One region of the Rhodococcus sp. P4_F3_2 genome, then DNA from elsewhere that is predicted to be linked to it. Evidence: riboswitches for the same ligand, from Rfam matches in the RefSeq annotation. Region 1 holds a riboswitch; the other holds the start of a gene.
The links. Region 1 has a riboswitch for cobalamin ahead of AC1DWA_RS03935 (FecCD family ABC transporter permease). Riboswitches for the same ligand answer to the same signal wherever they lie in the genome.
Positions count from the first base shown of each region.

Region 2: linked by a shared signal. The riboswitch ahead of AC1DWA_RS04545 (ABC transporter substrate-binding protein) and the one ahead of AC1DWA_RS03935 (FecCD family ABC transporter permease) in region 1 are both predicted to bind cobalamin.

Region 1 covers NZ_JBFUJN010000002.1:270,297-273,399, forward strand. The annotation lists gene AC1DWA_RS03925 (alpha/beta hydrolase) at 1-827, opposite strand, end outside; gene AC1DWA_RS03930 (TetR/AcrR family transcriptional regulator) at 880-1,488, shown strand; cobalamin riboswitch at 1,505-1,640, shown strand; gene AC1DWA_RS03935 (FecCD family ABC transporter permease) at 1,758-2,765, shown strand; gene AC1DWA_RS03940 (ABC transporter ATP-binding protein) at 2,762-3,103, shown strand, end outside.
Region 2 covers NZ_JBFUJN010000003.1:113,648-116,750, reverse strand. The annotation lists gene AC1DWA_RS04550 (MMPL family transporter) at 1-1,160, opposite strand, end outside; cobalamin riboswitch at 1,230-1,377, shown strand; gene AC1DWA_RS04545 (ABC transporter substrate-binding protein) at 1,494-2,489, shown strand; gene AC1DWA_RS04540 (FecCD family ABC transporter permease) at 2,486-3,103, shown strand, end outside.

The sequences.
Region 1 (3,103 bases):
CACCCGTCCAGCATCACGAATTCTGTGGGTGCGTTGATGCGGCGGAGGAACTGCAGGCTCAGTTCGGGTGGCGTCCATCGGTCGTCGGCCGGGTGCGTGAGCAAGACGGGCGTCGTCCGAAATGCTTCGGGTGCGGTGTGCTCGAACGAGAAGTAGCTGCTGAGGAATCCGAGTGGCACCCGAACACCGCCACCGCGCGGATCGGTTGCGCACAGCGTCGCGAGTTCACGGTTGCTGCTCATGTTCGCGACGTCGGCGACCCAACGGATGGGCACGCGGATACGGCCCACCAGTCGTTCGGTGCGGCGCATCAGGGGAGCGCCGTAGACACCCATCGGGCCGAACCGCGCCGCGGCAGCTCTGGCCGACGGATGCGAGGGATCGAGCAGACAGGTGGCGACGACGGCGTCGGCCAGACCGGTCCGCGCGGCTACCTCGTAGGCCAGCAGACCGCCGATGCTGGCGCCCAACAACACCAGCGGCCGATCGTCGGCTGCCTTCTCGGCTCGGACGAGATCGCAGAGGAGATCGACCCACTGCTCGTACCGGACGCCGGCGGGATCGGCTACGACGGTGTCGCCGTACAGCGGAAGATCGGGGAAGAGGACTTCGGCTCCGAGTTTCACGCCGATCCCGGCGAACGGCCACAACGCGCCTGAGTAGCCGCCGGCGCCGTGGATGCCGAGAACACGAACCGGCGCGCCTGGAACCACTGCCCGTGCGACGTGGACGGTGTTGCCGTTCCACTCCCACCACGTCGGGGTCGGCGCCGGCATGTGATCGGTGTACCGGTCGGGCATAAACTTCGAGTAATCGGCGCTGGTCACCTAAACAATTCTCGGTATCGGCGTCGCGGCTGACAACTCGCATCGGAGGACCGTGTCGACTCGGCGGAAAAGGCCCTCCCAGCAGCGCTCGAGGGCTACCTACGACGCGATCCTGGAGGCAGCTACTCGCGTTTTCGCGTCGGAGGGCATGGCAGCGACCACCAACCGGATCGCTGACGAAGCAGGGGTGTCGGTGGGCTCGCTCTACCAGTATTTCGGCGACAAGTACGAGATCCTTGCGGAGTTGGCGAACCGTCACGTGAGTGCTGCGCGGGAGAGTTTTGCGCTCTGCCTTGCCGACATCGTCGAGCGTGAACTCGCCCCGGACGAGGCCGTCCGGATGTTGGTGGAGTGCGCGGTCGAAGTGAACAGTAAGCCGCGAGAGTTCTTTCACCTGCTCTACGATCAGGTTCCGCGTACGCGTGAGCTCATCGAGCAGGTCGAAGGAATGAATCGGCAACTGGTACTGGGTTTTTCGGAATACTTGCAGAGCCGCGGTTTCAGTGCGGACGATGCGTTGCTGACGTCGCGGCTGACTGTGACTGCCGTGGACAGCCAGGTGCATCGGGTTGTGCTGGAATCGGATTCACCCGGAGAACTTCGAGTGCGAACGGAAGCCGTCGTGCGGCAGGCGAGATCGATGATCGCGTCGGAATCCTGATCCGGTGTGCGGAATGGTGACCACAGTCCGTTATGGTTCTGACGTCATCATCGAGGTAATGGGAAGTCGGTGCAATTCCGGCGCGGTCCCGCCACTGTGAGGTCGTCCATGCGTCGACCGTAGCCAGATACCACCCTCGTTGACGTTGTGTCATGCCACGAGGATGGATCGGTCACACCATGAATGCTGTTGGCGGAGCTCTGTCTCCACCTACCCACCTGCCTTCGCCGAAGGCTGGTGCGCCTCGAGGACGGCTCAGTCCGGGTATCGTGCTGCCCGCTCTGCTGGTCGTCACCGTGCTCTCTGCTGTGTGCGCGTTGGCATTCGGATCCGAGATGCTCCCCGTGTCCACTGTGGTGGACGTGGTGCACTCGCGCTTCGGAGGCCCACCCGTCACGCGTTCCGAACTTGCGATCGTGTGGGGGATCAGAGCACCGCGGGTACTGCTCGGTCTGGCCGTCGGCGCTGGTCTTGCCGTCGCCGGCGCGGTGGTGCAAACCCTCGTTCGTAACGCTCTTGCCGATCCCCACCTGCTGGGAGTGTCGTCCGGCGCGAGTGTCGGTGCCACCGCCGTCATCACCACCGGACTGTTCGCCGGCGCGGGAGTGTGGGCGCTCAGTTTCGGCGCGATGATCGGGGCGTTGGGAGCTGCGATTCTCGTCTTCACCATCGCGACGCTGCAAGGCGGTATCACTCCACTGCGATTGGTTCTGACCGGCACCGTTACCGCATCCGCCCTGTCGGCGATCGCGAGTTTTCTGGTGCTGCGTACCAATGATTCCCAGGCCGCGCAGTCCGTATTGTTCTGGCTCCTGGGAAGTTTGGCCGGGGCATCCTGGGACAAGTTGTGGGCGCCGGTCATCGTTGTGTTCCTGCTGACGGCAGCGGTGTTCGCCCTGCACGGTTGGCTGGATGCGCTGGCGGCCGGACCGGACGTCGCGGCTTCGCTCGGTATTCCCATCCGAACCCTGCGAAACGTGCTGTTCGGCGTGCTGGCAGCGTTGGTCGGCACGATGGTTGCAGTGTCCGGCGCGATTGCCTTCGTAGGCTTGGTCATACCGCACGTCACACGCATGCTCGTCGGAGCCAGACATCGAGTGGTGTTGCCGGCGGCAGCGCTGATCGGCGCGTCGTTCCTGGTGTGGGTCGACGTCGTGGCGCGGACCTCGTTGCGGCCGACCGAGATCCCGCTGAGCGTGGTGACCGGGGTGATCGGTGCCCCGCTGTTTCTCCTGCTTCTCGGCCGTCGGCGCTACCGATTCGGTGGCAGTTCGTGAGCGCCCGCGCCCTGGCGGTGACCGCGTCCGGAGTCGTTGTCCGCATCGACCGCCGAACCGTCGTCAAGGGCGTCGACATCGCGGCGGACGCCGGTGCAGTAGTCGGCGTCGTCGGTCCGAACGGATCGGGCAAGTCGACTTTGTTGCGTGCGCTTGCCGGTCTCGGACCGATCGCTGACGGTGACGTCCGCGTCGGCGGCGAGTCCGTGCACGCGATGTCCGCGCGTTCGCGGGCCAAAGCCATTTCTTTTGTGGCGCAGGAAGAGCAGAGTCCCGCCGATTTGTTGGTTCACGAGTACGTGACTCTGGGGCGCACGCCACATACAAAGCCCTGGAGT
Region 2 (3,103 bases), on a different contig from region 1:
GCACCGAGCAGCGGCGAGGCCATCACGAGCAGCACGGCCACGATCGTCACCGAGACCGCGACCGGACGCTTCATCACCCACGTGACGACGCGGCCCCAGAACTTGCGCGAGCGTTCCTCCCCGCGTTGCGCCGCATCCTTGCGCCACGTCAGGGCGTTGATGCGATGCCCCAGAATGGCAAGCAGCGCAGGCACAGCGGTCAGCGACAGAACTGCCGCGCTCAGTACTGCTGCGATCGCACCGAAACCCAAAGACCGGATGACGGCCTGCGGGAAAACGAGCATGCCGCTGAACGCGCAGATCAGCAGCAGACCCGAGAACATGACGGTGCGACCCGCGGTCAGAACTGTCCGCTGCGCAGCCGCTCCCGGGTCCGAGCCCGAATTCAGTTCTTCACGGAACCGACCGACCACGAACAGTCCGTAGTCGATTGCAAGTCCCAACCCGAGAAGAGAAGCAACGTTGATCGAGAACGAGGACACATCGGTGATCAGCGTGAGGATTCGCAGAACCGCCAAGGCGCTCAAGACACTGAGTACACCCACGAACACCGGAACCGCCGCAGCGACGACGCCGCCGAAGATGAAGACCAGCAGCACCAGAGTGATCGGAATGGCGATGGCTTCGGCGACCACCAGGTCTTTCTCCAGCTTGGTGTTGAACGCGACGCCGACAACGGTATTACCCGCGAATTGTGCCTCGGCACCTTCAACTTCGAGCTTCGGCAAGAGATCGGCGAAAGTGGCCGGTGTGACGCCCGAGTCCGGTGCCAACGTGATCGCAACGGCCGCCATGGATCCGTCGTTCGAGAGCAGACTGGCCTTGGCCGCGGCGTCCGTTCCCCAATACGACTTCACCGACGCGGTCGGCACTTCCGTTTTGAACTGGTCGACGGCGGCCGTTACTGCCGGCCCGATGTCGTCGAGGGTCTTGCCGTCGGTGGGTGAGTAGATCGCGATGATGTCCGGGGTCTGCGGCCCGAGATTGTCTTCGATGATGTCCGCAACCTTCGCGGAGTCGCTGCCCGGATCGATGAAGCCGCCCTGGCTGAGCTTGCCGAACACTCCGAGTCCCCACACCCCACTGATGAGAACTATCAGAACCGCGAGGCTCAGTACCCACCATTTCCGGGCGACGACGGTTTGGGCCCAGCGTGTCATGTATCAACTCCGGTGTGTGGGGGCGTCTGGCCAGATCGACTGTAGTGGGCGTTTGGTCTTGAATCGGAAACGTCATGCATACTGCTCGAAGCACTTGCAAGCCACGCGTGTGGGGGAAGCCGGTCCGAATCCGGCGCTGACCCGCAACGGTAGGTCGATTCTCGGTAGTCACCGAGCGTCGGCAAGCCCGATTACCCACCGCGCGGTGTGCGACATCCATTCGTCGTGGTCTACGAAAAGGAAGTCCAGCAGGAGCTCTGGCCGAGTATCAGTGTGCGGGCGGAGTTGTCTGTCGGATTCTCATTCGTGGCTCAGAGCCCTTACGAGGTCCCCGTGTCACTTCAGTTCTCCCCGTCCCGCGCCGCCGCTGTTCTCATCGCGGTCGCCTTGGTTTCGGCAGGTTGTTCCAAAGGCCAGGAATCAGAGTCCGCGTCTGCTGCGGAATCCTTCGCACAGCCTGTGTCCGTGACCAACTGCGATCGAGAGATGACCTTCGACTCGCCGCCGCAGCGCATCGTGTCTTTGAACGGGCATGTCACCGAGGCGCTCATCGAAATCGGTGCGGGTGACCGGATCGTCGGTCGGGCGTACAGCGACAACCCGCCAACTGCCGAGACCGCCGATGTATTCAACAAGATTCCCAGCCTCTCCGATACGTTCCCCAGCATGGAGCAGGTTCTCGACGTCGACCCGGACTTCGTGGTCGGAGGAATGACCAGTGCCTTCAACGAGAAGCAGGGCCGTTCCCGAGACGCCTTCGGCGAGCGCGGAATCAACACCTTCTTGTTCTCCGAATACTGTGGCACCGGTTTCCCCGACATCGGATTGCTCGAGAACGACTACACGCAACTCGGTCGAGTCCTGGGCGTTGAAGATTCCGCCCGCGAGGTCGCAGAGGAGATCAGCGATGGTCTCGATACCGTCCGCGCTTCGGTCGGGGACGCGGCGCCGGTACCGACCTTCTTCTACGACAGTGGTGACCAGGTTCCGACGACTATCGGCGGAGTCGGCGTCGGTCAATTGGTCGCGGAATACTCCGGTGTCTCGAACATCTTCGCCGAAGGGACAAAGCCCTACATCGACGCATCGTGGGAAGCTGTTGCCGAGCGTGCACCCCAGGCGATCGTGGTCATCGACTACGGCGACAAGACGGCCGACCAGAAGATCGACTTCCTCCGTGCCCAGCCGTTGATGGCGACCACCCCTGCTATGCAGCAGAACCGGTTCGTCGTGGTTCCTCTCGCGGACCTGTTCGAGAGTTCACGGTTGGTGCGTTCGGCACAGACCATCGCGACGGCCTTCCATCCGGGCGCTGACGCGGCGAAGTGACCCGCACGCGTTACGGGTACGGCGCCCTACTTGTCGGCTTGGCGGTCGCCTTGGCGATCGTCCTGGGGTTGGCCGTCTCCTTGGGATCGGTTCGCATTCCCGTCGGTGACGTCTGGGCGATAGTCGGAGCCCGTTTGGCGCCAGGGACTTTCGAAACGTGGTGGACCGCGGCGCGGGAGTCGATCGTGATCGACTCCCGCCTGCCACGTGCACTCACGGCTGCGGTCGTGGGTGCTTCCTTGGCGATGTCGGGTGCTGTTGCTCAGGCTGTCACACGGAATCCTCTTGCCGACCCGTATCTGCTCGGAGTTTCGTCGGGTGCGGGATTCATGGTGGTGCTCGTGTCGGTGCTGGGTTTCGGCGCCGGCCTCCTCGGGGTTTTCACGATTCCGGTCGCAGCATTCGTCGGGGCGATGATCCCGTTGTTTCTCGCACTGCTGATCGGCGGCCGGTATCCGCAGCCGACCGCGATCATTTTGGTGGGTGTAGCGCTCGCCCAGATATTCTCGGCGCTCATCACCTTTTGCATCCTGGTGTTGGCCGATGATCGGCACGTGACGTCGGTGATGCACTGGATTGCCGGCGGATTCGGTGATGCGCGATGGTCGACGCTG